DNA from 3 places in the Pseudoduganella sp. genome. Region 2 is predicted to be linked to each of the others. Evidence: predicted binding sites of a transcription regulator. Region 2 holds the regulator's gene; each other region holds the start of a gene.

The links. The regulator sigma-54, encoded in region 2, starts transcription at its own class of promoters, with help from an activator protein. The targets are predictions, from matches to a motif close to TGGCANGNAANCTGCTTT.
Positions count from the first base shown of each region.
Region 1: a site for sigma-54 is predicted at 2,405-2,422, ahead of prpB (methylisocitrate lyase). Genes of this name have one in related genera too.
Region 3: a site for sigma-54 is predicted at 2,983-3,000, ahead of ACE3TQ_RS19540 (PEP-CTERM sorting domain-containing protein). Genes of this name have one in related genera too.

Region 1 is NZ_JAYSCO010000063.1:13,795-23,490, reverse strand. It holds partial or broken gene ACE3TQ_RS22370 (histidine kinase) at 1-70, opposite strand, end outside; gene ACE3TQ_RS22365 (DUF6328 family protein) at 147-614, opposite strand; gene prpR (propionate catabolism operon regulatory protein PrpR) at 655-2,313, opposite strand; gene prpB (methylisocitrate lyase) at 2,458-3,345, shown strand; gene prpC (2-methylcitrate synthase) at 3,425-4,576, shown strand; gene acnD (Fe/S-dependent 2-methylisocitrate dehydratase AcnD) at 4,579-7,176, shown strand; gene prpF (2-methylaconitate cis-trans isomerase PrpF) at 7,179-8,363, shown strand; gene ACE3TQ_RS22335 (hypothetical protein) at 8,435-8,851, opposite strand; gene ACE3TQ_RS22330 (hypothetical protein) at 8,912-9,295, opposite strand; gene ACE3TQ_RS22325 (PAAR domain-containing protein) at 9,295-9,696, opposite strand, start outside.
Region 2 is NZ_JAYSCO010000009.1:22,669-32,364, reverse strand. It holds gene ACE3TQ_RS06440 (DUF484 family protein) at 1-240, shown strand, start outside; gene ACE3TQ_RS06435 (cation:proton antiporter) at 322-2,301, opposite strand; gene ACE3TQ_RS06430 (SIS domain-containing protein) at 2,360-3,382, shown strand; gene ACE3TQ_RS06425 (KdsC family phosphatase) at 3,382-3,918, shown strand; gene lptC (LPS export ABC transporter periplasmic protein LptC) at 3,931-4,524, shown strand; gene lptA (lipopolysaccharide transport periplasmic protein LptA) at 4,538-5,107, shown strand; gene lptB (LPS export ABC transporter ATP-binding protein) at 5,110-5,865, shown strand; gene ACE3TQ_RS06405 (RNA polymerase factor sigma-54) at 5,875-7,362, shown strand; gene hpf (ribosome hibernation-promoting factor, HPF/YfiA family) at 7,430-7,789, shown strand; gene ACE3TQ_RS06395 (enoyl-CoA hydratase/isomerase family protein) at 7,866-8,951, shown strand; gene ACE3TQ_RS06390 (Lrp/AsnC family transcriptional regulator) at 8,948-9,409, shown strand; gene ACE3TQ_RS06385 (metal-dependent hydrolase) at 9,406-9,696, opposite strand, start outside.
Region 3 is NZ_JAYSCO010000048.1:276-9,971, forward strand. It holds partial or broken gene uvrB (excinuclease ABC subunit UvrB) at 1-1,398, opposite strand, end outside; gene ACE3TQ_RS19530 (aromatic amino acid transaminase) at 1,509-2,711, shown strand; tRNA gene ACE3TQ_RS19535 (tRNA-Asn) at 2,748-2,823, shown strand; gene ACE3TQ_RS19540 (PEP-CTERM sorting domain-containing protein) at 3,037-3,558, shown strand; gene ACE3TQ_RS19545 (serine hydrolase domain-containing protein) at 3,875-5,236, opposite strand; gene ACE3TQ_RS19550 (helix-turn-helix domain-containing protein) at 5,365-6,162, shown strand; gene ACE3TQ_RS19555 (hypothetical protein) at 6,185-6,916, shown strand; gene ACE3TQ_RS19560 (DUF3334 family protein) at 7,141-7,830, shown strand; tRNA gene ACE3TQ_RS19565 (tRNA-Asn) at 7,883-7,958, shown strand; gene ACE3TQ_RS19570 (hypothetical protein) at 8,016-8,261, shown strand; tRNA gene ACE3TQ_RS19575 (tRNA-Asn) at 8,310-8,385, shown strand; gene ACE3TQ_RS19580 (hypothetical protein) at 8,549-8,749, shown strand; gene ACE3TQ_RS19585 (sensor histidine kinase) at 8,805-9,696, shown strand, end outside.

The sequences.
Region 1 (9,696 bases), on a different contig from region 2:
GGGCGGTGAACAAGGCGATGGCGGTCCAGCCAAGCACTTGCAACAGCCAATAGTAATGGGCGCGTTTCATGGGGGGCAGCATACCCCATCCGCGTCCACCGCAAGGCGCTGCCATGACGAACGGTTGAAATGCGTGATGGGTGGCGTCAGCAGCGGCGGTTCTGGCGATGCCGCATCAGCAGCGGATAGGCGAACCACATGCTGATCAGCAGGGTGAAGGCGGCCACGCCGCCGATGGCGCTGGCGCGGCTCGATTCGGTCACCATGTACAGCACCAGCGCAATGTCGAGCGAGAGGCCGGCCGCCAGCGGCGCCAGGGCGTAGCAGATGGCGCGCGAGCTGACCTTGATGGCGTGCTGCGACACGCAGCCCGGTTCGGCCAGGCGGTGGTAGGCGGCCGGCAGCATGACCAGCGCAATGGCGACCACCACCAGCGCCAGGGCGGCCACATGGCAGTCCTGGGCGTACAGCGGCAGGCGCTCGAAGCGGTCATTGAAGACGGCAATCGTCTGGAAGCCGAACAGGGCCTGGATACCGGGCAACATCATGCGCGCTTCTTCGATGATGCGGCCCATCTGCTCTTTCAGCGATTCTTCTACGCTTGGGTTGTCCATGGCGGCATTCTAGCGGGCTGCCGCGAGGGAGGGCGCGCGCCTAAATGCCGCCTTCCTCGCGCAGGCGGCGCCAGAGCGTGGTGCGGCTGATGCCAAGGTATTCGGCGGCGGCATCGCGCCGGCCGCCGAAGCGTGCCAGCACTTCGCGCGCGGTTTCGCGCAGGGCGGGGGCGGGCTGCCCTGCGGCGGGCGCGGCGGCAGGCGCGATGCGGCCCGGCAGCGGCAGCGCCAGCGCCGGCGCGGCGGCCAGTTCCGGCGCTACCCCGGCAACGAAATTCGGCGTCAGCGCCTGCAGCGGTTCGGCGGCCAGGAACAGGGCCAGCCGCTCGGTCAGGTTGCGCAGCTCGCGCACATTGCCCGGCCAGTCGTAGCGCAGCAGGAGCGGGGCGCAGGCCGCCAGCTCCGCCGCCAGGTTGGGGTGGGCGCGCGCGCCCAGGCTGGCCAGGGCCGTGCGCAGCGACCATTCGGCCAGCGGCAGGATATCGGTCGGCCGCTCGCGCAGCGGCGGCAGCGCCAGGCGCAGCACGGCCAGGCGGTAGAACAGGTCGGCACGGAAGCGGCCCTCGCGCACGCGCGCTTCCAGGTCGCAGTGGGTGGCGCTGATGATGCGCACGTTGACGGGAATCGGGCGGGTGCCGCCGACCCGCACCACTTCGCGCTCCTCCAGCACGCGCAGCAGGCGCGTTTGCAGGGGCAGCGGCATTTCGCCGATTTCGTCCAGGAACAGGGTGCCGCGGTTGGCCGCCTCGAACAGGCCGGCATGGCCGCCGCGCCGGGCGCCGGTGAAGGCGCCTTCCTCGTGGCCGAACAGTTCCGACTCGAGCAGCGATTCGGCGATGGCGCCGCAGTTGACCGCCACGAAAGGCCGGTTGGCGCCGCCCAGGGTGCGCGGCGATTCGCGGTGGATGGCTTGCGCCACCAGCTCCTTGCCGCAGCCGGTCTCGCCCTGGATCAGCACCGTGGCGGGCGATTTCGCATACAGGACCACGGCTTGCCGCACGCGTTCCATGGCTTCGGATTCGCCGCGCAGGTCGGCCAGGCCATGCTTGGCGCGCAGCGTGTCGGCCACCACCGGGCGCCGGTTGCGGCCCGTTTCCAGTTGCGCCAGGCGCGCCATTTCCAGCGCATCGTCAAAGGCCTGGCGGATCGAGGCGGCGGAGTAGACGAAGACGCCGGTCAGCCCGGCTTCCTCGGCGAGGTCGGTGATCAGGCCGGCGCCGACGATGGCTTTGACGCCGGCGGCTTTCAGCTCGTTGATCTGGGCCCGCGCATCTTCTTCCGTGGCGTAGGTGCGCTGGGCGATCGGCACGCCGAAGGTGGCGGCGAATTCGGCCAGCGCCGGCATGTCTTCCTGGTAGGTGATCACGCCGATGCGGTCCGACACCTTGCGTGCGCGTGCCAGCGCCTGCATGAAATCGAAGCCGCTGGCCTTGGCGATCACCACCGGCACGGACAGGCGGCCTTTCAGGTAGGCGGCGTTGGAGCCGGCCGCGATCACGGCGTCGCAGCGTTCAGTCGCCAGCCGCTCGCGGATGTGGCGCGCGGCTTCGTCGAAACCGAGGTTGATCGGTTCGATGTCGGCCAGGGCGTCGTATTCGAGCGTGATGTCGCGGAACAGCTCGGACAGGCGCGAGACGGAAACCGTCCAGATGACAGGCTTGTCGGCAGGGTCGAAGGGCAGGGGTGTGGAATGTCGCATGTTTCGCCTGAAACGTTTCAGTGTTTCAATCTGAAACATTATACTCTGGCGCACGTGTTGCAAGTGCTTGATTTTGCACGCCAGGGCTGGCTGGCACGGCGTTTGCAGTAAAGGCGGCAAACAACCTGTTTCTGAAAGGACACCATGAGCCAATACTCCGCCGGCGCCGCCTTCCGCAAGGCCGTGCAAGAAGAATCCCCACTGCAGGTGGTGGGCGCGATCAATGCCAACCACGCCCTGCTGGCCAAGCGCGCCGGTTTCAAGGCGATTTACCTCTCGGGTGGCGGTGTGGCTGCCGGTTCCCTGGGGCTGCCGGACCTGGGCATCTCCAACCTGGACGACGTGCTGACCGATGTGCGCCGCATCACCGATGTGTGCGACCTGCCGCTGCTGGTGGACGTGGATACCGGCTTCGGCGCTTCCGCCTTCAATGTGGCGCGCACCGTGAAGTCGATGATCAAGTTCGGCGCGGCGGCCATGCATATCGAGGACCAGGTGGGCGCCAAGCGTTGCGGCCACCGTCCGGGCAAGGAAATCGTCACCAAGGGTGAGATGGTGGACCGTATCAAGGCGGCCGTGGACGCGCGCACCGACGAGAACTTCGTGATCATGGCGCGCACCGATGCGCTGGCGGTGGAAGGCCTGGATGCGGCCATCGAGCGTGCGGTGGCTTGCGTGGAGGCGGGCGCCGATATGATCTTCCCGGAGGCGATGATTTCGCTGGATATGTATAAGCAGTTCGCGGCTGCGGTGAAGGTGCCGATCCTGGCCAATATCACCGAGTTCGGCTCGACGCCGCTGTTCACGGTGGAGCAGCTCAAGTCCGCCGATGTGGGGCTGGTGCTGTATCCGCTGTCTGCTTTCCGCGCCATGAATAAGGCGGCGGAGAACGTGTATACCGCGATCCGTCGCGATGGCACGCAGCAGAACGTGGTCGACACCATGCAGACCCGCGCCGAGCTGTATGAACGCATCAACTATCACGACTTCGAACAGAAGCTGGATGCGCTGTTCGCGGCTGCTAAGAAGTAAAACCCGGTAAACCTGGGTCAGACCCAAGGGTCTGACCCTGACCTTCCGGGGTCATCGAATATATTGAGGAGAGACTAACATGACCGAACAAGCCCCAGCATTCAAACCTAAGAAGTCCGTTGCCCTGTCCGGCGTTGCAGCCGGCAATACCGCGCTGTGCTCCGTCGGCAAGACCGGCAATGACCTGCACTACCGCGGCTACGATATCCTGGATGTGGCCAATACCTGCGAGTTCGAAGAAATCGCTTACCTGCTGGTGCACGGCAAGCTGCCGAACATCGCGGAGCTGAAAGGCTACAAGAAGAAGCTGAAGTCCCTGCGCGGCCTGCCGCAAGGCGTGAAGCTGGCGCTGGAAGCGCTGCCTGCCTCGGCCCACCCGATGGACGTGATGCGCACCGGCGTGTCCGTGCTGGGCTGCTGCCTGCCGGAGAAGGACGACCACAATATCGCCGGCGCGCGCGATATCGCCGACCGCCTGATGGCCTCCTTCGGCTCCATGCTGCTGTACTGGTACCACTTCAGCCACAACGGCAAGCGCATCGACGTGGAGACCGACGACGACACCATCGGCGGCCACTTCCTGCACCTGCTGCATGGCGAGAAGCCGTCCGAGAGCTGGGTGCGCGCGATGCACACCTCGCTGATCCTGTACGCCGAGCACGAGTTCAACGCTTCCACCTTCACCAGCCGCGTGATTTCCGGCACCGGTTCCGACATCCACTCCGCCATCACCGGCGCGATTGGCGCGCTGCGCGGTCCGAAGCACGGCGGCGCCAACGAAGTGGCGCTGGACATCCAGCAGCGCTACGAGAACGCCGATGAGGCGGAAGCCGACATCCGCAACCGCGTCGCCAACAAGGAAGTGGTGATCGGCTTCGGCCACCCTGTCTACACCATCTCCGACCCGCGCAACGTGGTGATCAAGGAAGTGGCGCGCAAGCTGTCGCAGGAAGCCGGCTCGATGAAGATGTTCGACATCGCCGAGCGCCTGGAATCGGTCATGTGGGAAATCAAGAAGATGTTCCCGAACCTGGACTGGTTCTCCGCCGTCTCCTACCACATGATGGGCGTGCCGACCGCCATGTTCACCCCTCTGTTCGTGATCTCCCGCACCTCCGGCTGGGCGGCGCACGTGATCGAGCAGCGTATCGACAACAAGATCATCCGTCCAAGCGCCAACTACGTCGGCCCCGAGGACCTGGCCTTTGTACCACTGAAGGACCGCAAGTAATCATGAACAGCCAATATCGCAAACAACTCCCAGGCACGAGGCTGGATTACTTCGACGCGCGCGAAGCGGTCGATGCGATCAAGCCAGGCGCCTACGCCACGCTGCCGTACACCTCGCGCGTGCTGGCGGAGAACCTGGTGCGCCGCTGCGATCCAGCCACGTTGACCGCCTCGCTGCAGCAGCTGATCGAGCGCAAGCGCGACCTCGACTTCCCATGGTTCCCGGCGCGCGTGGTGTGCCACGACATCCTGGGCCAGACCGCCCTGGTGGACCTGGCCGGCCTGCGCGACGCCATCGCGGAGCAGGGCGGCGATCCCGCCCTGGTCAACCCTGTGGTGCCGACCCAGCTGGTAGTGGACCACTCGCTGGCGGTGGAATGCGGTGGTTTTGACCCGGACGCTTTCGCCAAGAACCGCGCCATTGAAGACCGCCGCAACGAAGACCGCTTCGACTTCATCAACTGGACCAAGAAGGCTTTCCGGAACGTCGACGTGATCCCGCCGGGCAACGGCATCCTGCACCAGATCAACCTGGAGCGCATGTCGCCGGTGATCCAGGTGACGGACGGCGTGGCCTATCCCGACACCCTGGTCGGCACCGACTCGCACACCCCGATGGTGGACGCGCTGGGCGTGATCGCCATCGGCGTCGGCGGCCTGGAAGCGGAAACCGTGATGCTGGGCCGCGCATCCTGGATGCGCCTGCCGGACATCGTCGGCGTTGAGCTGACCGGCAAGCCGCAGCCGGGCATCACCGCCACCGACATCGTGCTGGCGCTGACCGAGTTCCTGCGCAAGGAAAAAGTGGTGTCGGCCTACCTGGAGTTCTACGGCGAAGGCGCCAGCGCGCTGACGCTGGGCGACCGTGCCACCATCTCCAATATGGCCCCGGAGTTCGGCGCCACCGCCGCGATGTTCTCCATCGACGCGCAGACCATCAAGTACCTGAAGCTGACCGGCCGCGACGACGAGCTGGTGGCGCTGGTGGAAACCTACGCCAAGCACACCGGCCTGTGGTCGGACGACCTGGCCAAGGTGGAGTACGAGCGCGTGCTGAAGTTCGACCTGTCGAGCGTGGTGCGCAATATCGCCGGCCCATCCAACCCGCACAAGCGCGTGCCGACCAGCGAGCTGGCCGCGCGCGGCATCTCCGGCGTGGTGGAAAACGAACCGGGCAAGATGCCGGATGGCGCCGTGATCATTGCCGCCATCACCAGCTGCACCAACACCAACAACCCGCGTAATATGATCGCCGCCGGCCTGCTGGCGCGCAATGCGAACAAGGCCGGCCTGCTGCGCAAGCCGTGGGTCAAGTCTTCGCTCGCGCCCGGCTCGAAAGCCGTCACGCTGTACCTGGAAGAAGCGGGCCTGATGCCTGAGCTGGAAAAGCTGGGCTTCGGCGTGGTGGCCTATGCCTGCACTTCCTGCAACGGCATGTCCGGCGCGCTCGATCCGGCGATCCAGAAGGAGATCATCGAGCGCGACCTGTACGCCACCGCCGTCCTGTCGGGCAACCGCAACTTCGACGGCCGCATCCACCCGTACGCCAAGCAAGCCTTCCTGGCCTCGCCGCCGCTGGTGGTGGCCTACGCCATCGCCGGCACCATCCGCTTCGATATCGAGAAGGACGTGCTGGGCCATGACGCAGCCGGCAAGCCGGTGACCCTGAAGGACCTGTGGCCGAGCGATGAAGAGATCGACGCCATCGTGGCCGCCAGCGTCAAGCCGGACCACTTCCGCAAGGTCTACATCCCGATGTTCGCGCGCAGCGAGGACGCCGGCGAACGCGCCGAGCCGCTGTACGACTGGCGCCCGCAATCGACCTACATCCGCCGCCCGCCGTACTGGGAAGGCGCGCTGGCAGGCGAGCGCACGCTGAAAGGCATGCGTCCGCTGGCGCTGCTGGGCGATAACATCACCACCGACCACCTGTCGCCGTCCAACGCGATCATGATGGACTCCGCAGCAGGCGAATACCTGCACAAGATGGGCCTGCCGGAAGAGGACTTCAACTCCTACGCCACCCATCGCGGCGACCACCTGACCGCGCAGCGCGCCACCTTCGCCAACCCGACGCTGAAGAACGAGATGGTGCGCAACGCGGACGGCAGCATCAAGGCCGGTTCGCTGGCCCGCATCGAGCCGGAAGGCCAGGTTACCCGCATGTGGGAAGCCATCGAGACCTATATGGAGCGCAAGCAGCCGCTGATCGTGATTGCCGGCGCCGACTACGGCCAGGGTTCCTCGCGCGACTGGGCCGCCAAAGGCGTGCGCCTGGCTGGCGTGGAAGCGATTGTGGCCGAAGGTTTCGAGCGCATCCACCGCACCAACCTGGTGGGCATGGGCGTGCTGCCGCTGGAGTTCAAGCCGGGCGTGAACCGCCTGACCCTGGGCCTGGACGGCACCGAGACCTACGACGTGATCGGCCAGCGCGCACCGCGCGCCACGCTGACCCTGGTAATCCACCGCAAGAATGGCGAGCGCGTGGAAGTGCCGGTGACCTGCCGCCTCGACTCGTCGGAAGACGTGTCGATCTACGAGGCGGGCGGCGTGCTGCAGCGCTTCGCGCAGGACTTCCTGGAATCGGCAAAGGCAGCGTAACCATGGCCCACAAACCGCAAATCAAGATTCCCGCCACCTATATGCGCGGCGGCACCAGCAAGGGCGTGTTCTTCCGGCTGCAGGACCTGCCCGAAGCGGCCCAGGTGCCGGGCGCGGCGCGCGACAAGCTGCTGCTGCGCGTGATCGGCAGCCCCGACCCGTACGGAAAGCAGATCGACGGCATGGGCGGCGCCACGTCGAGCACCAGCAAGACGGTGATCCTGTCGGCCTCCAACCGTCCAGACCACGACGTGGACTACCTGTTCGGCCAGGTCAGCATCGACAAGGCCTTCGTCGACTGGAGCGGCAACTGCGGCAACCTGTCGGCTGCCGTCGGCGCGTTCGCCATCAGCGGCGGCCTGGTGGCCCCGGCCCGCGTGCCGCGCGACGGCATGGCCGTGGTGCGCATCTGGCAGGCCAATATCGGCAAGACCATCATCGCCCACATCCCGATGTCGAACGGCGAGGTGCAGGAGACCGGCGATTTCGAGCTGGATGGCGTGACCTTCCCGGCGGCCGAAGTGCAGCTGGAGTTCATGGACCCGGCGGCCGAAGAAGAGGGCGCGGGCGGCTCAATGTTCCCGACCGGGAACCTGGTGGACGAGCTGGAAGTGCCGGGCATCGGCACCCTGAAGGCGACCATGATCAACGCCGGCATCCCGACCATCTTCGTCAATGCCGACGCTATCGGCTACACCGGCACCGAGCTGCAGGAAGCCATCAACGGCGATGCCGCCGCGCTGGCGAAGTTCGAGACCATCCGCGCGTATGGCGCGCTGCGTATGGGCCTGATCAAGGACGTGGGCGAAGCGGCCACGCGCCAGCACACGCCCAAGGTGGCCTTCGTCGCGCCGCCGGCCGGCTATGCATCTTCCAGCGGCAAGCAGGTGGCGGCCGGCGAGATCGACCTGCTGGTGCGCGCGCTCTCGATGGGCAAGCTGCACCACGCCATGATGGGCACCGCCGCCGTCGCCATCGGCACGGCAGCCGCCATTCCGGGCACGCTGGTCAACCTGGCGGCCGGCGGCGGCGAGCGCGAAGCGGTGCGCTTCGGCCATCCATCCGGCACGCTGCGCGTGGGCGCCCAGGCAACGCAGGAAAACGGCGAGTGGAGCGTAAAGAAAGCCATCATGAGCCGCAGCGCGCGGGTCCTGATGGAGGGCTGGGTGCGCGTGCCAGCCGAGTAAGCAAGGGCACCCGGCCAGCCGGCCGGGTGCATTTCTTGTCTCTCCAGATTTCTACAAATGCAAGCACAGGCTCATTGCAATCGTTGATCAAGCGCATCCAGCATGCGTACATCAGCCGCGCCGGCGCCGACCCTGGCCGTTTCGATAGCAATGCGAAGTCGCGGGCTACTTTCGGCGATGACCACGCCGGATACGGCGAGTGCATGAATGGTATCTAGCGCGGCTATCTGTACATCCCGTGTGCCGGCTTGCAGCAGCGTGAGTGAGATGGCGAATGCGCGCTTTGTATCGCTGATCTCGCTGAGCGCTTCTGCACACGCTACCTGCCACAGCGGCGGCCGTTCGAGCAGTATCTTCTCCAGCCCAGTCCAGTCCTCGTCGGAAAAATCCTCCAGCAATGCAATGGCGTCATCGATCCCGATATCCGACCAATAATTATCGAATTGCCTCACGCCTTGTAGAAGCTTGTCGTATTTGTTCACGTCCATGCTGAGGTGCGCCAGCCAGCGGCATCAGTACCCGGTGGCAAACGAAAGCCGTTGACGGGTTTAGCGCCCAATATCGTCCTCTTCGTCATCGTCGTAGAACTTGCCTGGAGGGCTATACTCGCCATCCTGAAGCACTGGACACCAGCCAAAGTTTGTGTCGAACATGGAAAGGTCGATGATCTTGTAAGCGCCCGGCTGGGCAGCTTCCAGCGTCACCATGCCGAATGTGTAGTGGGTGTACATGCCGCCAACACCCGAAATAACCCGTTCGTGGAGCAGCTTCCAGTCCCAGCCCTGAACTATCCCTGTCGCTTCAGGCAATGGATCAAGAAACTCGATCTCGAATTCCTTTGCTACCTTGCAAAAGCATGGGATGTTTTTTTGCCGGGTCATTTCTTCCGAAATGAGATTCTTCGGCAAATCAATATGCAGGTACAAACTCACTATTTTCTCCTTGGGACACTGACGTTTCGCGGCACGATGACCTCGCCGGTGAAATGCTGTTCAAACTTGCTGACGGGCTGGAAGTACTGCTTGCCGTGCGGATCGCGGATCGCCACAACACGTACGCCATTCCGCGTGGTGACACCGTCAACCACAACGTAGTGCAGGAAGCCCGGGGGATTGGCCTTGGGGTTATCCGCAATCACCGCCATGATTGGCACGCCTTTCGACGTATATTTTGCTACATCATTCACATTGCGGCCAGTCCATGCCATTGCTTTGACGTCCTCACTGCGGAACAACGAAACCATTCTTGGCATGGTAGTACCGCCCCCGGCCGGCGGTACCCGGCCGATCAGCGCGCCGACTTCGACCGGCTTGCCGAGGGTATCCATGATCAT
Region 2 (9,696 bases):
CTGGAGAGCGCGGCTTACGTGGCGGAGCGGATCCGGGCCGGGATTGCGGCCAGCATGATCGAGCTGTCGCATGGGGTGAAGGTATCGATTACCGCTTCGGTGGGCGTATCGAGCCTGTCGCAGGTGCCGGACGGCGGCAAGCCGGAGGTCCAGGCGGCGCAGCTGATCGAGCAGGCCGACGAAGCCTTGTACCAGGCGAAAGAGGGCGGCCGCAACCGCGTGGTCCGCTACGCTGCTTAAAAAATGGGGACGTACCCCATTTAATCGGCAACTTTCTCTTTGAGAAAGTTGCCAATTAAATGGGGTACGTCCCCATTTTTTTTAAGCCAGCAGATCGTTCTCGGCGCGCGCTACTTCTTCAGCGGTGCCGCGCAGTACCACGACATCGCCTGCCTCCAGCGTCATCCCCGGTGCGGCTTCGAGCCTTACCTTGCCGCGGCGGATCGCTGAAATTTCGGCTCCCGTCTCGTCCAGCCCCAGGTCGCGCACGCATTTGCCGATGCAGGAGGCCTGCTCTCCCAGCGACACCGAATGCAGGCGCACCATCTCCGACTCCTCGCCCGAATCGCTGGCGCCGTGGAAATAGCCGCGCAGGGAGGCGTAGCGCGCTTCCCGGGCCCTCTGCACGCGGTGCACCACGCGCCGCAAGGGCACGCCCAGCATCACCAGCGCATGGGAGGCCAGCATCAGCGAACCTTCCATCAGCTCCGGCACCACCTCCGCTGCGCCGGCTTCCTTCAGCCGGTCCAGGTCGGTGTCGTCGTGGGAGCGCACGATCACCGGCAGCTCCGGCGCCAGTTCATGCACCAGGTGCAGCACCTTCAGCGCCGACGGCGTGGAGGCATAGGTAATCACTACCGCCGACGCGCGCTTGATGCCCGCCGCCACCAGCGACTCGCGGCGCGCGGCATCGCCGTAGGATACGTTGGCGCCTGCTGCCTGCGCCTCCTGTACCCGGATCGGGTCCAGGTCCAGCGCATGGTAGGGAATTTTTTCTTCGCTCAGCAAGGTCGCCAGCGACTGGCCGGAGCGGCCGAAGCCCGCCACGATCACGTGCTTTTGCGACGCCATCGTGCGCGCCGCGATATTGGTCAGGTTCAGCGACTGCATCATCCACTCGTTGGCGGAGAACTTCATCACGATGCGGTCCGACTGGGCGATCAGGAACGGCGCCACCAGCATCGACAGCACCATCGACGCCAGCACCAGCTGCACCACGAACGGGTCGACCAGCTTCATGCCGCCCACCACATTCAGCAGCACGAAGCCGAATTCGCCGGCCTGCGCCAGCGCCAGGCCGGTGCGCATGGCGGTCGACGTGGAGGAGCCGAACAGGCGCGCCAGACCGGCGATAAGGGCGAATTTGAGCAGCACCGGGCCGGCCAGCAGCACCAGGACCAGCCACCAGTTCTCGAACACGATGCGCACATTGAGCAGCATGCCGACGGTGATGAAGAACAGGCCCAGCAGCACGTCGCGGAACGGCTTGATGTCCTCCTCCACCTGGTGCTTGTACTCGGTCTCGGAAATCAGCATCCCCGCCACGAAGGCGCCCAGCGCCAGGGACAGGCCGGCCCGCTCGGTGATCCAGGCCGCGCCCAGGGTCACCAGCAGCAGGTTGAGCATGAACAGCTCCTGCGAGCGGCGCATGACCACGATGGTGAACCATTTGCGCATCACCTTCTGGCCGACCACCAGCAGCAGCAGCAGCACCACGGCCGCCTTCAGGCTGGCCAGCCCCAGCGTGCGCGGCAGGTCGGCCGGGTTCTGCGCCAGCGCCGGGATCAGGATCAGCAGCGGCACCACCGCCAAGTCCTGGAACAGCAGGATGCCGATGATCTTGCGCCCGTGGTCGCTTTCCAGCTCCAGCCGTTCCGTGAGCATTTTCACCACGATGGCGGTGGACGACATGGCCAGCGCGCCGCCCAGCGCGAACGAGGCCTGCCAGCCCAGCTGCACCGAGGGTGGCAGCACGAAGTGGATCAGCCAGCCGAACAGCATGGTGGCGGCAATGGTCAGCACCACCTGCGCCATGCCCAGGCCGAACACGATCGAGCGCATGGCCATCAGCTTGGGCAGGGAAAACTCGAGCCCGATCGAGAACATCAGGAACACCACGCCGAATTCGCCCAGCAGTTCGGTGGCATGGCTTTGCTCGGCCAGGCCCATGGCATGGGGGCCGAGCAGGATGCCGACGGCCAGGTAACCCAGCATCGGCGGCAGGTGCATCATACGGAAGGCGACCACGCCGAGGACGGCGCTGCCAAGGAGGAGAAGTGTCAGCTCGAGGGGGGAGAACATCCGTTGTTTGTTATGTCTGGCAAGTTTTTTGCTTATCTAATTCGGCTATACTTCGGGCATGAGTGTAACCCATGAAAAAACAATGCTGAAATCTTTTGATGCCAAGACCGCAACGCGTGCCCTGGAACTGGCGCGCGAAGCCCTGCAGATCGAAACCGATGCCCTGGCCGCCCTGCATGCGCGCCTGGCAACGGACGAAACCGTAGGGCAAGCCGTGTCCCTGTTGCTGCAATGCAAAGGGCGGGTGGTGGTCTCCGGCATTGGCAAGTCTGGCCATATCGGCAAGAAAATCGCCGCCACCCTGGCCTCGACCGGCACCCCGGCCCTGTTCGTGCACCCGGCCGAAGCGGCGCACGGCGACCTGGGCATGGTGACCCCGGAAGACGTAGTGATCGCCATTTCCTATTCCGGCGAAGCGTCCGAGCTGATGGCCATCCTGCCGGTGGTCAAGCGCATGGGCGGCCACGTGATCGCCATGACCGGCAAGCCGCAATCGAGCCTGGCCAAGATCGCCGACGTGCACCTGGACGTCTCGGTGGCCAAGGAAGCCTGCCCGATGAACCTGGCGCCGACGGCCTCCACCACCGTCACGCTGGCGCTGGGCGACGCCATTGCCGTCGCGCTGCTGGAGCTGCGCGGCTTCAAGGAAGAAGATTTCGCCCGTTCGCACCCGGGCGGCGCCCTGGGCCGCCGCCTGCTGACCCATGTGCGCGACATCATGCGCAAGGACGCCGCGGTTCCGGCCGTGGGCCTGGAGACCCGCCTGCCGGACGCGCTGCTGGAAATCACGCAGAAGGGCATGGGCATGACCGCCATCGTCGATGCCGACCACAAGCCGGTCGGCGTCTTCACCGACGGCGACCTGCGCCGCATGATCGAGAAAGTGCAGGACTTCACCAAGGTGGTCATCAAGGACGTGATGCACCTGAACCCGCGCACCATCGGCCCCGACCGGCTGGCGGTGGACGCGGTGGCGGTGATGGAAGAATTCCGCATCAACCAGATGCTGGTGGTGGACGATGCCGGCGTGCTGGTGGGCGCCCTGCATATCCACGACCTGACGCGCGCCAAGGTGATCTGATGGCCCTGTCACACGAAGAACTCGTCGCCCGCGCCGCCAAGGTGCGCCTGTTCATCTTCGACGTGGACGGCGTGCTGACCGACGGCAGCCTGACCTACGGCGCCGAAGGCGAGCAGGTCAAGACCTTCAATGTGCACGACGGCCTGGGCATCAAGCTGCTGCAGGAAGCGGGCATCAAGACCGCCATCATTTCCGCGCGGCGCACGCCGATCGTGCTGGCGCGCGCCAAGGACCTTGGCATCGAATACGTGCACCAGGGCGGGCACGACAAGCTGACCCCGTTCAAGGCGATGCTGGAGCAGATCGGCATCACCGAAGAGCAGGTCGCCTTCATCGGCGACGACGTGGTCGACCTGCCGATCTTGAGCCGCGCCGGCTTTGCCGTGAGCGTGCCGAACGGCCGCCCGGAAGTGCATGCGCGCGCCCATTACATCACCGAAGCGGCCGGCGGCCGCGGCGCCGTGCGCGAGGCGTGCGAATTCGTGCTGCGCGCCACCGGCAATTACGAGCGCGTGATGGCGCAGTTCCTGGCTTGATCGGGGCGGAGCATGCGTAACCAGAGGATCGCCCACCGCTTCCGCCTTTCCATCGGCATGATCCTGGTGCTGGTGGCGGCGCTTGGCAGCTTCTACCTGCTGGAGCTGATGAACCGCGCGGACGAGGACATGCAGGCCGATATGCGCCTGAATGAGCCGGATTACATCATCGAGAACTTCTCCTTCGTGCGCATGTCGAAGGAGGGCAAGCCGAGCTACATCATCGCCGGCGACAAGCTGACCCACCGCCCGATCGACGATTCGTCGGAGATCGACAAGCCGCGCGTGCGCAGCCTGTCGGGTGAGACGCCGCCGCTGGACATGCTGGCGAATACGGCGCGGGTGGACGAGGCCAACAGCCGTATCACCCTGAACGGCAAGGTCAGCATCGACCGCGCGGCCTCGCCGCAGGCGCAGTCGCTGCACCTGGCCACGGAGAAGCTGGTGATCTTCCCGGACGAAGACCGCATGGAAACCGACCGGCCGGTGAAAATGAAACTGGGCGACTCGGTCGCCACCGCGAACAGCATGCGCGCCAACAATGCGACGCGCCAGATACACCTGGAAGGCAACGGCACGCTGGTGCTGCCGCCGCGGGCACAATAAACAAGGAAAGACTATGAAACGATTACTGTTGTCGGCAGCCCTGCTGCTGGGGCTCGCGGCCCCGGCGTTGGCGGAAAAGGCCGACTCCTACAAACCGATGAACATCAGCTATGGCGCGCTCGATATCGACGACGTCAAGCAGGTCACCATCCTGTCCGGGGGCGTGACGCTGACGCGCGGCACGCTGGCGATGACGGCGCAGCGCGCCTTCGTCAAGCAGACGCCGGAAGGCTACAAGCACGTCACCCTGTTCGGCGAAGGCAAGAAAGCCACTTTCCGCCAGAAGCGCGACGGCGCCGGCGACCTGTGGGTGGAAGGCGATGCTGAACGCATCGAGTACGACGAGCAGGCCGAGATGGTGAAGATGTTCAGCAAGGCCTCGATCCGCCGCATTGAAGGCGGCAAGCAGAACGACGAAGTGCAGGGCGAATTCATCTCCTACGACAGCCGCAAGGAGTTCTTCAGCGTGCGCAACAGCGCCACCGGCGAAAGCAAGCCGGGCGGCGGCCGCGGCACCATGGTGATCCAGCCTTCGCGCACCGAACCTCCGGCAACCCCGCCTGCAACGCAAGAGAAAAAATAAGCATGGAAGCGAATACCTGCGCCAGCACGCTGGTCGTGCGCGGCCTCCAGAAATCCTACGGCAAGCGCCAGGTGGTGCACGACGTGTCGCTGCAAGTCGATTGCGGCGAAGTGGTCGGCCTGCTGGGCCCGAACGGTGCCGGCAAGACCACCTCCTTCTATATGATCGTGGGCCTGGTGGCGTCCGACGCCGGCACCATCGACATTGGCGGCACCGACGTTTCCAGCCTGCCGATCCACAAGCGCGCCACCCTGGGCATTTCCTACCTGCCGCAGGAAGCATCGGTGTTCCGCAAGCTGACGGTGGAGGAGAACATCCGCGCCGTGCTGGAAATCCAGCAGGTCGACGGCAAGCCATTGAGCAAGGCCGACATCGACCAGCGCCTGGAAGCCCTGCTGGCTGACTTGCAGATTGAAAAGCTGCGCGAAAACCAGGCCCTGTCGCTCTCGGGCGGCGAGCGGCGCCGGGTGGAGATCGCGCGTGCCCTGGCCACCAACCCGCGCTTCGTGCTGCTGGACGAACCGTTTGCCGGCGTCGACCCGATCGCCGTGATCGAAATCCAACGTATCGTACGTTTCCTGAAGGAGCGCAATATCGGTGTCCTGATCACCGACCATAATGTGCGTGAGACCCTTGGTATTTGCGACCGCGCCTACATCATTAACCAGGGCGCCGTGCTGGCCTCGGGCCGACCGGACGATATCATCGCCAACGAATCCGTGCGCCGGGTCTACCTCGGCGAACACTTCCGCATGTAAGCGAAGGCCATGAAACAGACACTGCAACTGCGAACCTCGCAACACCTGGCGCTGACGCCGCAGCTGCAGCAGTCGATCCGCCTGTTGCAGCTATCGACGCTGGAGCTGCACCAGGAACTGGAGCAGCTGCTCAGCGACAACCCGATGCTGGAGCGCCTGGACGATCCGCTCGACCACTCGGTGCGCCTGCTGGCCGATGGCGCCATCAGCCAGGGCGCCGGCAACGATGCCGTGGCCACGCCGGAGGCCCCGGCCCCGGATGGCGCGGATGGCCCCGCCGCCGCCGCCGAAGGCGATGCATACGAAGCCGGCGACGGCGACAGCATCGGCAACGGCAGCGACGACACCGACTGGAGCGCCAGCGCCGGCAGCAAGTCGGCCGACGACGAAGACAGCCGCCCGCAGCTGGAAGCTTCCGGCTGCACCCTGCGCGAACACCTGCTGGAACAGATGCGCGTCACCGTGCAGGAGCCGCGCGACCGCGCCCTGATGGAGATGGTGATCGACGCGCTGGACGAAAACGGCTACCTGGAAGAGCCGCTGGAAGAAATCCTCGAGCGCCTGCCGCCCGAGCTGGAAATCGAACTGGACGACCTGCGCTGCACCCTGGTGCTGCTGCAAAGCTTCGACCCGCCCGGCGTGGGCGCGCGCAATGCGTCCGAGTGCCTGGCGCTGCAAATCAAGCGCATGCCCGGCGTGCCGCTGGTGACGCGCCGCATGGCCCTGACCATTGTCGAAAAGCACCTGGCCTGGTTCGCGCAGCGCGAGTTCACCAAGCTGAAGAAAGCGCTCGACTGCGACGATGAAGACTTGCGCGAGGCGCAGGCCGTGATCCGCCAGTGCAACCCGCACCCGGGCGCCGAGTTCGACTGCGGCGAATCGGACTATGTGGTGCCGGACGTGATCGTGAAGAAGGGCCGCGGCGGCTGGGTGGTATCCCTGAACAACGACGTGGTGCCGCGCCTGCGCGTGAACGCGCTGTACGCCAACCTGCTCAAGCAGGGCAAGAGCGAATCGCAGATGAACGGCCAGCTGCAGGAAGCCAAGTGGCTGATCAAAAATATGCGCCAGCGCTTCGACACCATCCTGCGCGTGGCGGAAGCGATAGTAGAACGACAAAAGAATTTTTTCAGCCACGGCGCGGTGGCGATGCGCCCCCTTGTGTTGCGTGAAATAGCTGATACACTGGGACTACACGAGAGCACTATTTCCCGTGTTACAACTCAAAAATATATGCTCACCCCGCATGGCATGTTTGAGTTGAAATATTTCTTTGGCAGCCACGTCGCGACCGAAGCCGGGGGTGAGGCTTCCTCGACTGCGATACGGGCGCTGATTGTGCAATTGACAGGAGCAGAAGACCCTAAAAATCCTTTATCCGACAGTAAGATTGCGGACATGCTGGGAGAACAAGGCATGGTGATTGCGCGACGGACTGTTGCCAAATATCGAGAAGCGTTGAAAATCCCTCCGGTAAGCCTCCGCAAATCTTTGTAGTGCATGGGTTCCTCTGTGCGCCATGGCGTGCACGAACTCGAGAGCGACATCATCTTTAGGAGTGTGTATGAATCTCACCATCAGTGGACATCATGTCGAAGTGACCCCAGCCATCCGCGAATACGTGCAGAACAAGCTGGAACGAGTCAAGCGCCATTTCGATCAAGTAATCGATATTGCTGTCATCCTGACTGTAGATAACCTCACCGAGAAAGAGAAACGCCAGAAAGCGGAAATCAACCTGCGCATGTCTGGCAAAACTGTATACGTCGAAAGCCTGTCGCAAGACCTCTACGCCGCCATCGACACCCTGATCGATAAACTGGATCGCCAGGTCATGAAGTACAAAGACCGTGTGCAGAACCATAACCATGCGGCCATTAAGCACTTCCCGGACACGTACGAAGCACCACCCACCGCCATGTAAAGGACTGGCCGTGTAAGCACACCAAAGGGCGCAATTGGCGCCCTTTTTTGCGCCCGTCGTGCGTTAAAATATTTGCATGAGCGAATACGTCCACACCCAGATCACGAACGGCACCGGCTTCATCACGCTGGACCGACCCAAAGCCCTCAACTCGCTGTCCCTCGACATGGTGCGCGCGATGACGCAGGCCCTGCTGGCCTGGCGCGACGATCCCGCCGTGGCGGCCGTGGTGGTGCGCAGCAGCAGCGAACGCGCGCTGTGCGCCGGCGGCGACATCCGCTTCTTCCACGACGTGGGCCGTGCCAATCCGCAAGGCGGCAGCGCGCTGCTGGAAGACTTCTTCACCGAAGAATATGCGCTGAACCATTTGATCCATTTCTACCCCAAGTCTTATGTGGCGCTGATGGATGGCGTGGTGATGGGCGGCGGCATGGGCATTGCCCAGGGCGGCCCGGACTGTGGCGTGCGCATTGTCACCGGCCGTACCAAGATGGCCATGCCGGAAGTGAATATCGGCCTGTTCCCGGACGTGGGCGGCAGCCATTTCCTGTCGCATGCGCCGGGCCAGCTGGGCATGTGGCTGGGCCTGACCGGCCTGACCGTGGGCGCCGCCGACGCGCTCTACCTCGACCTGGCCGACTACTTCGTGCCGGAGACGGAACTGGCCGCGCTGACCGCTCTGGTCGAGTCCACGCCCGGCACATCGCTGCGCGATGCGATCGCGGTGTTCGCCGGCCCGCACAATGCCTTTGCCGGCGACAGCGAACTGGAAAAGCAGCGCGCCCTGATCGATCGCCATTTCGCCGCCGGCAGCGTGCCCGCCATCATGGAATCGCTGCGCGGCGACAGCAGCCCGTTTGCGCAGAAGTCGCTGAAAGCCATGGAGCTGCGCTCGCCGCTGATGATGTGCGTGACGCACGAGCTGCTCAGGCGCGGCGCCGCGCTGAACGTGGCCGACTGCCTGCGCATGGAGCGCAACCTGGTGCGCCGCAACTTCGAGCATGGCGAGATCTTCGAAGGCGTGCGCGCGCTGGTGATCGACAAGGACAACCAGCCGCGCTGGAATCCCGCCACGCTGGCCGAGGTCACGCCGGAGATGGTGGCGCGCTTCTTCGAGCCTTGCTGGCCGGCCTGGGCGCACCCGCTGCGCCACCTGGCATGAGGGAGCTGGACCGGATCGACCGCGGCATCCTCAATATCCTGCAAGACGATGCCAGCACGCCCCTGCGCGAAATCGCGGAGCGCGTGCATTCTTCCGTCGCCACCTGCCAGCGCCGCATCGAGAAGCTGCGCGCCGATGGCGTGCTGGTGAAGGCCGTGGCGCTGGTGGACCGCGTGCTGGCAGGACGCCCGCTGACGGTGTTCGTCTCGATCGAACTGGAAAAGCAGAATACCGATATCCTCAAGCAGTTCGAACAGCGCATGCGGCTGCAGCCGGAAGTGATGTCCTGCTACGAAGTGGCGGGCGAATTCGACTTCCACCTGATCGTCACGGTGGAATCGATGGAGGAGTACAGCAACTTCACCCGGCGTGAATTCACCTCGCACCACAACGTCGTCAACGTGAAGAGCCTGTTCGCCATGAACTGCTCCAAGTTCGAGACCAAGCTGACGCTCTAAGCGTCCCCGCGCACCTGCTCGAAGAACGTGGCGGGCGCCGGCGCAATGACGACCTTGCCCGGCAAGGCCTGCTGGAGGAAGTTCGCCACCGCATCCTCCGCAGCGCGATGCTGCAGCAAGGCCAGTGTCAGCGCCTCGCGCTGCGCCAGCAGGAAGCGGTAGTAGCGGTTGCCGTGCGGCCCGTAGATTTTCACTTGCTCGATCGCGGCCAGCGGGATGCGCTCCACGGATTTCCTGAAGCCTGGATTGGCGAACAGCAGTGCGCCGGCGTGCAGCGCCACGATAGG
Region 3 (9,696 bases), on a different contig from region 2:
CAGCACCCGCTCGTCTTTTGCGATGCGGTCGTTGATTTCGCCCAGCAGGTCGTCAACCTGGGTGCGGGCCGGGCGCACGATCACTTGCGGGTCCACCAGGCCGGTTGGGCGCACCACCTGCTCGACCACGGCGCCGGCGTTCTTCTTTTCGTATTCCGCCGGGGTGGCGGAGACGAAGATGGTCTGCCGCATCTTGGATTCAAACTCCTCGAACTTGAGCGGGCGGTTGTCCAGCGCCGACGGCAGGCGGAAGCCGTAGTCGACCAGGTTGGTCTTGCGCGAGCGGTCGCCGTTATACATGGCCGACAGCTGGCCGATCAGCACGTGCGACTCGTCCAGGAACATCAGCGCATCGCGCGGCAGGTAGTCGACCAGGGTCGGCGGCGGTTCGCCGGCCTTGGCGCCGGACAGGTGGCGCGAGTAGTTCTCGATGCCCTTGGTGAAGCCGACCTCGGACATCATCTCCAGGTCGAAGCGGGTGCGCTGCTCCAGGCGCTGCTCCTCGATCAGCTTGTTCTCGCGGCGGAAGAAATCGAGGCGTTCGCGCAGCTCTTCCTTGATGGTCTCGATGGCGCGCAGCACGGTGGCGCGCGGCGTCACATAGTGCGAACCCGGGTAGACGGTGAAGCGCGGGATCTTTTGCTTGACCTTGCCGGTCAGCGGGTCGAACAGCTGGATGCTTTCCAGTTCGTCGTCGAACATTTCCAGGCGCACCGCCAGGTCGGCGTGTTCGGCCGGGAAGATGTCGATGGTGTCGCCACGCACGCGGAAGGTGCCGCGGCCGAAGTCCATTTCGTTGCGCGTGTACTGCATCTGGATCAGGCGCGCGATCACGTCGCGCTGTGAGACGCGGTCCTTGGCGCGCAAGGTCAGGATCATCTGGTGGTATTCGTTCGGGTTACCGATACCGTAGATGGCCGAGACGGTGGCCACGATCACCACGTCGCGCCGCTCCATCAGCGATTTGGTGCAGGACAGGCGCATTTGCTCGATGTGCTCATTGATGGACGAGTCCTTTTCAATGAACAGGTCGCGCTGCGGCACATAGGCTTCCGGCTGGTAGTAGTCGTAGTAGGAAACGAAGTATTCGACCGCGTTTTCCGGGAAGAACTCACGGAATTCGGAATACAGCTGCGCCGCCAGCGTCTTGTTCGGCGCGAACACAATGGCCGGGCGGCCCATGCGTGCGATCACGTTGGCCATGGTGTAGGTCTTGCCCGAGCCGGTCACGCCCAGCAAGGTCTGGAACGACAGGCCGTCCTCGATCCCCTCGCACAAGCCGTCGATAGCGGTGGGCTGGTCGCCGGCAGGCGGGAAGGGCTGGTGCAGGCGGTACGGCGAGTCCGGGAAAGTGATGACAGTCGGCGCCGCAGCGCCGGAATTTTGCGAATCAGACATGAATGCAGACCTTTGATAGAATATGCGATTGTCGGTGGCCCTGACCGGATATTCTTCGGGTGCCGGCAAGCTTCTGCATCGCCCCGCTCCCAAACGTAAATAATCTAATCATGACGAACCCTTCCGTTTTCAGCGCCATCGAAATGGCCCCGCGCGACCCGATCCTCGGCATCACCGAAGCCTTTAATGCAGACACTAACCCAGCGAAGATTAACCTGGGCGTAGGCGTCTATTATGACGACAATGGCAAAGTGCCGCTGCTCAAGTGCGTAGAAAAAGCGGAAGCAATCCTGATCGAACAGCACGCCCCGCGTACCTACCTGCCGATCGAAGGCCTGGCTGCTTACGACAAGGCTGTGCAAGAGCTGGTATTTGGCGCCGACAGCGCCGTAATTCAAGAGAAGCGTGCCGTGACCGTGCAGGCTCTGGGCGGCACCGGTGCCCTGAAGCTGGGCGCTGACTTCCTGAAGCGTTTTTCCCCGAATTCCGAGGTTTACATCAGCAACCCAAGCTGGGAGAACCACCGCGCGCTGTTCGAAAGCGCCGGCTTCAAGGTCAACAACTACGCCTACTACGACGAAACCACCCACGGCGTGAACTTCCCGGCCATGCTGGCTGCGCTGAAAGCCATGCCGCGCGGCGCCATCGTGGTGCTGCACGCCTGCTGCCACAATCCGACCGGCGCCGACCTGACCCAGGCGCAATGGGATGAGGTGATTGCTGCCGTGGTCGCGGGCGGCCTGGTGCCGTTCCTGGATATGGCCTACCAGGGCTTCGGCGCCGGCATCGCGGAAGATGGCGCCGTGGTGCGCCGCTTCGCCGCCACCGGCGTGGCGCTGCTGGTGTCGAACTCCTTCTCCAAATCCTTCTCGCTGTACGGCGAGCGTGTGGGCGCCCTGAGCGTGGTGGCGGCATCGGCCGACGAAGCGGCGCGCCTGCTGTCGCAGCTGAAGCGCGTGGTGCGCACCAACTACTCCAACCCACCGATCCACGGCGGCAAGGTCATTGCAACCGCGCTGTCCACCCCGGAACTGCGCCAGCTGTGGGAAGACGAACTGGCCGGCATGCGCGTGCGAATCAAGGAAATGCGCGAAGCCTTCGTGCAGAAGCTGAAAGCCAAGGCCCCGGGCCATGACTTCGACTTCGTGCGTGAACAGGTTGGCATGTTCTCCTACTCCGGCCTGACCAAAGAGCAGGTGGCCAAGCTGCGCGAACAGTCGATCTACGCGGTGGATACTGGCCGTATCTGCGTGGCGGCACTGAATTCGAAGAATATCGATGTAGTAGTTGACGCCATCGCCAAGGTTCTGTAATATCTTGGTCTCTGATCGCAACGCGGTCAGAAATGATCCCTGATAGCTCAGTCGGTAGAGCGACGGACTGTTAATCCGCAGGTCCCTGGTTCGAGTCCAGGTCGGGGAGCCAGAATATAGAAAAGCCCAACCACCACCGGTTGGGCTTTTTGTTTTTCACGGCGCATAAACAGTTGAAGTGTCGGAAAACTTTACAGTCCTGCGGGCAAGGTGTTTTGCCTATCGGAATAAGTAGTTGATTTCATTCACTATTGGCCTGTGAGTTTTTGGTTGGCATGATGTTTGCTTCTTGGTTAACTTTCAAAATGTAACCATGGAATCACGCATGCAAGTCCAAAAGTTTCTTCGCACCATCACTTTCTTCGCAGCTTTCGCTGCCGCCAGCCTGGCCCAGGCAGGCGTAGTGACCATCCACTCGAGCGCCAACAGCATTGGCGGCGGCACTGCGCTGAACACCGGCATCGAACTGGAAGCCGGCCAGCACATGAATATTTCGGTCGATCCATCCCAGCTCTGGAATTTTAGCCATGGCAACGCCGGCTACTTCAGCAACGCTGATGGCAAGGACGGCTGGTACATGCAGGTGCAGAACGCGGACGGCAGCGATTTCAATGCCCGTATCGGTAGCCTGGTTGGCAAAATCGGCGACGGCAACTACTTCACCATCGGCACCAAGTTCGATGGCTATGCCAACGCCAGCGGCAAGCTGAACCTGTACTACTGGGATTCCGATGCATGGAACAACGTCGGCCAAGTCAACGCCAGCGTGAACGTACCTGAGCCAGGCTCGATCGTTCTGCTCGGCCTGGGCCTGCTGGCGCTGGCACGCACCCGCCGCCGCGCCTGATCCGGCGGCCTCTTGCAAAAGCCCAACCGTTGCCGGTTGGGCTTTTTTACGTCTGCCGCGCGCCCGCCTTGCAGCAGCACCAGGCGGGTCACGCGGCCATCCGCGCCGTGTTCAAAGCGGATATCTGCCTCCATCACCCTGGCAAGAAGCAGCTGCCCCGTTTGCGGGAAAATCTCGGCTGGTTCCTGGCCCGTGGCCTGGGCAAAGTACTTGCCATCCTGGGCCGAGATCGCGGGGATGAAGCCAGGCGCCAGTCCGTAGCGGCCGGTGCAGGGGGGGGCGCACGCCGGGGCGCCCACGCCACCACAGGGTGCTGCTACGGATTGCCGGCGCCGATAAGCGGGTAGGGCGTTTCCGGCCCCGAGCCCGTGACCACCATGCTGTCCACTTTCCCTCCCTGCGTTTTCCTGAAGCGAACTTCCACCAAGGTATTGGGGATGAAGAAGGCGTCGCTCGCATAAGGCGTGATTTCGTGGCGATCCCCGCCGGTCTGCTGCATATACAGCCGCTTGCCTTCGCGGATGACCTGGCGATTGGTCTTGCTGTCCACCATGTAGGTGCCAACCATGGCGTCGAGTGCCTGTTCGCTCAACTGGATTGCCTCGCGCTCGGGGAAGGGCTTGCCGATGGCCATGGCGGCGACCTTGTGGGCAACGAAATCGGCATCGGCGATGCCGTCGTCGCTATTGGTCAGTACGGCGACAAAGACGCGCTCCTCGGGCAGGCGAATCGCATGGGTGGCAAAGCCGTTGATGCCGCCGCCGTGTTCAATCGCGGTGCTGCCGCGCAGGGTGGTGATTTCCCAGCCATAGCCATAGCCGGTCGCGTTGCCGTTGGCCAGCACGTAGGGTGTGAATGCGCGCTGCCAGCTTCGCTCCTGCAGCAGGCGGGACTGGCTGATGGCCTGGTCCCAGCGGGCCAGGTCGTCGACGGTGGAGACCAGCGAGCCGGCGGCATAGGGTTGGGTCATGCTGAGCGGCGCGGCGGGGCCAAACTTGCCTTCTTCATGGCTGTGGCCGCTGGCCTGGACGACCGCGTTGCGCTGGTGGCCTTCATAAGCGGTGTGCCGCATGCCCAGCGGTGTGAAGATGTGCTGGGCAAGGAAACTGGCATAAGTCTGCCCCGACACCCGTTCGATGATGGCGCCGAGCAGGAAATAGCCTGAATTATTGTAGGCAAACTGTTCGCCCGGCGCGAATTCGAGCGGCATGTCTTTAAAGCTGGCGATCATCTCGTCCACCGTCATGTCCCTGGCCATATTGCCCAGGTAGCTGAGTTGTTCGGTGTAGCAGGGGATGCCGGAGGTATGCGTCAGCAAATGCTCGATGGTGATGCGTTTGCCTTTGTCCGGGAAAGCGGGCAGGTATTGGCGGATGTCGTCACTGGTCTCGAGTTTGCCTTGCTCGGCCAGCAGCAGGATGGCGGCGGCAGTGAATTGCTTGGTGATGGAACCGAGACGGAAGGCCATGTCCGGGGTGGCCGGCTTGTGGGTCGCAAAATCGGCCAGGCCGTAGCCTTGGCGGAACACCGTCTGGCCGTCTATGGCAACGATGATGGCGGCGCCAGGCGCGTCGTCCTGGAACAGCGGACGGACGCTTGCGTCGACCATGCTGCCCAGGCGGGCAGCGAATGCCGGCAGCGCAGCGGTGGCGGGAAGAGTGGCGTGATGGGGCGGCATGGTGAACCTCGTTGTTTGCAAAATCGCAACATAACGATAGCAGATTGTCTTTTAGGCAGGCTTAAGAAAAGCTAAAGCATGCAAATTCATGCAAATTCTTCAATATTCCACTTCCAAGTCTTGCATGAATGACCAAGAATACGGTCATTCAGTTACTTTTTGGAAAGGTTGTCATGAATTTCGGCGAAAAGCTCAAGCAATTGCGTACCGAGCGCGGGCAGACGCAGCCGCAGTTTGCGGAAGCACTCGGGATCGAACAGTCCTATCTTTCGAAACTGGAAAACGATAAGTCGGTGCCATCGGCGGAGATGTTTTCCACCATTGTCGCCGGCCTCGGCATGGATGCGGCGAGCTTCCTGAAAGACCTGCACCAGGAGGTATTGGAGACGACTTTGCGCCATATCCCGGCAGTTGCCCAGTTCACAACCCAGGCCGTGGCCCAGCAGGCCGACCACTCGCGCCGCTGGCTGGTCGGCTCGGCGCTGGCCTGGATTCTCGGGTTTGCGCTGATGCTGGCGGCCAACGACGGCATCTTCTTCCCGAACCGGGTGTATCACTACACGTCGCCCGGCGTGATCCAGGCGGGCGAGGCGGAGAACATCTTCGACACCTTCGAAGAGATCCTCAGCTTGCGCCAGACCGCCAACCTCATCACACGCGAAGAGTTTGCCAAAACCATGGCCGACTTCAAGGCGCAGCGCGTACGCCCAATGAATGTCGAGACGACCGAGAACCGCGGCCAGTTTTACTTCGCCAGGGCGGACGGTGGCCAGCGCCGCTTCAGCCTGGTCCGTTATGAACACGTTGCCGCCACCGGCAACCGCATCCTGCAGTTTATCGGCGCCGTCATTTTCGCTGCCGGCTTCGTCGGGATGTTCACCGAATGGCGCTTGCGCCGCCTGAAAAACAAACGCAAAACCCCCTGACCACTATAAAGAGGAGATTCATATGTCGCAGATCCGCACCTTCCTGTCCGGCGCCACCACCATGGCAGCCGCCCTGGCCGCCGTGTTTGCCCTGACTGCCGCCAAGACTGAAAAGAAGGAGACTTTTGACGAAATTACGGTTGGACGCATCAATATCGTCGAGCCGGACGGCACCAAGCGCATCGTCATTTCGAACAAGGCCCAGTTCCCAGGCGACTTCAAGGAAGGCAAAGAGGGCGCGCGGCCGGATCGGCGTTCCTTCGCTGGCATGCTGTTCATTAATGAGGAAGGCACGGAAAACGGCGGCCTGATCCAGAAGGGCAGCATCACGGCCGATGGCAAAGTGTCGTCCGGCCTGTCGCTGACGTTCGACCGTTTCCGCCAGGACCAGACCCTGCAACTGCTCACCAACGACAGCGCGGCCCACCAGATGACCGGCATCAAGATCAACGACGTGCCGAACTTCAAGGTCAGCTCGCTGGAGGATGTGACGCGTTTCACCGAGGAGGCGCGCAAGCTGCCTGAGGCGGAGCGCGAGGCCTTCTACAACAAGCTCAACGACGAAGGCCGCCTGAGTGCCAACCGCATCTGGCTGGGCAACACGCGCGACAAAGGTTCGTCGCTGCAGCTGAAGGATGCCAAAGGCCGCGTGCGCATGATGCTGCTGGTGTCGGCGGACGGCAAATCGCAGATCCAGATGCTGGACGAACACGGCAAAGTGGTGAAATCAATCGAATCCGCAACCGTCAATTAAGCGCCCGCCGCAGCTTGCCGCCCGCCGCGCCTGCGCCCGGCGGCCCACGCCCGCGCCACCGAAAGGCGCAAAGTGTTAAAAACGCATTGGACTGCCATCCGCCTGCTGTGGCGGCAACAGCATATTGCCACTTTACATTTTTGCTTTTGCCACGGGATAAGTTATTCTTTGGATATTCCGGCTTTTTTGTGGCCTGGACGATCAATTGCGGAGCTATTTTTATAATGATTACAAAAGAAGAGCGGGTGGTGTACGGTACCGAAGACCTGCTGACAACCCTTTGCTCATCGGTCACGCGGGTGCTGAACGTGGCATCGCAAAGCCGGATCACGTATTCGGCCATGGTCCAGCGTATTACCAAAATCGGACTGAAACCTGATATCGGCTGCTTCGTGCTGTTCGATGGCGGCTTTACCGGCCTGGTAGTACTGAACTTCTCGGCCGAAGCGGCCATGGAAATCTACGAGCGCTACATGCTGAGCATGGGCATGCCGAAGTCCGAGCTGGCCAGCTCCTTCACGTCCGACGAAGTGTCGAACATCATGGGCGAGCTGATGAACCAGATCGTGGGCGACTTCACCGGTAAAGTACGCAGCGAGCTGCACACCAACATTACCCAGAACCAGCCGAAAATGCTGGTGCTGAACAAGCAGGTGATGCTGAGCGTGGATACCCCGCTGGACCGCCCGGAAATGCGCCGCGTGTCCTTCTTCACCGAACGCAACAACATCTTCTACCTGGAACTGGCGATCGACCGCACCGAGTTTATTAAACTGCACGATTTTGAGAAGTCGGAAGATATCGATCCGGATGCGCTGCTGGAGCGCGAGCAGGCCGCCAAGCCAGCGGATGCGCCAGCCGAAGCGATCTCGTCGGACGACGCCGATGAGCTGCTGAAGTCCCTTGGCATGTAAGATACAGAGGGGTTTGCAAATTTTGGAACGGCAGATATAATATTGCCTCTTTTCCCTGATAGCTCAGTCGGTAGAGCGACGGACTGTTAATCCGCAGGTCCCTGGTTCGAGTCCAGGTCGGGGAGCCAGAATACTGAAAAGCCCAGCCTTTACCGGTTGGGCTTTTTGCATTGCGAGGTAGGAAAATGGAAAACAGCGATCAGCGCTATATGGTCCAGCAGGACAAAATCAAGGAACCGAACAAGCCGCCGGTGTTTGCGCGGGTCATGCGCAGCAAGGAGGGCGTGTTTGAAGGCGTCTCCTTCATCAAGAACAAGGAAAAGGCTTCCATCCTGACGATGGCGCAAGCAAAAGAAGCGGTGGCATGGGCGGTGAAGAAGAAATCGGCTGCCCATGAGTACGCGACGAAAATTATCCCGGCCGATCAATAAACTGGGAATTGCAATTCGCGGAGTTGGCCGCTATACTCACGCCTCTTTTCCCTGATAGCTCAGTCGGTAGAGCGACGGACTGTTAATCCGCAGGTCCCTGGTTCGAGTCCAGGTCGGGGAGCCAGAATTCTGCAGCATGCCAAGAACCCAGCCCTAACCCGGTTGGGTTTTTTGCATTTTGGGGGCGAGGCCGTCGGCAGGCAGGCGTGGCAGGGGCTACCGCTTCCATTCGTCAGGGCGGCGTCAACCTACTCGCATGCTAGAATGGCCGTCGATTGGAGTAAAGCATGGCTAAGAAAAAAGAAGAGTTGGATCCTGAAACGCTGGAACTGATCCAGTGGTGTATCGAAGTGGAAGGTTTCCTGGTCAAGGGCGGCGCCACGGTGGAGCAGGCGCAGGACCATATTGAAGAACAGATTGAGTGGTTCACGGACCTGTTCTACGACGGTTTAACGCCGGAAGAAGCCGCTAAAGAAGCCTTGGCATAAGGTTTCGTCGCAAATCGTTTGCAAGGCAGGCGCCGCAGAGGCGAAAATGCTTGCCATGCAGACAATCCTCCCATTTTCCCGATTCCCCTTGCGGCGCATGGCCATTGACGGCCTGTATGTCGCCCTGTTCAACGTCATGTGCGCGGTGCTGATCACCTATGTGTTCGGCAGCGGCCGCATGTTCGGCGTCAATCTCGTCGTTTCCATGTGCATCGGCTTGTCCACCTGGCTGCTGATCGACCTGGCGCGCTTCTCGTTATGGGGCGAGCAGGGGAAAACCAACTGGCTGCTGTTCCTGCCGGTGCTGGCGGGCGGGATCGTTGCCGGCGTGTTTGTCGGTTCACACCTGGCGGCCTGGCTGCTTGGGTTCAAAGTCAACATCATGGGTTCGCTCAGTGGCCAGCGCGGTGTCAGCGCTTTGCTGTTCACGGTGTTCGCGACCGGGGTGGCGACCTTGTTCTTCGCCGGGCGGGACCGGCTGCTGCAGGCGCGCGCCGAGGCGGCGATGGAGAAGGCGCGGGCGGAGGCAGTCCAGCGCCAGGCCTTGCAGGCGCAGTTGCAGCGGCTGCAGGCGCAGATCGAGCCGCATATGCTGTTCAATACCCTGGCCAACCTGCAGGGGCTGATTGCGCTGGATCCGGCGCGCGCGCAGGCCATGCTGGACCAGTTGATCACCTACCTGCGTGCGACCCTGAGCGCGGCGCGGGCCGAGCGCACGACGCTGGGGCAGGAGTTTGCGCTGCTCGATGCTTACCTGGGCTTGATGTCGGTGCGCATGGGAGCGCGCTTGAGCTACGGGCTGGATATGCCGGATGCCTTGCGCAATCTGGAGCTGCCGCCGATGCTGCTGCAGCCGCTGGTGGAGAACGCCATCGCGCACGGACTGGAGCCGAATGTGGCGGGTGGCCATGTGCAGGTGTCGGCACGCGCGCTGGATGGTGCGCTTG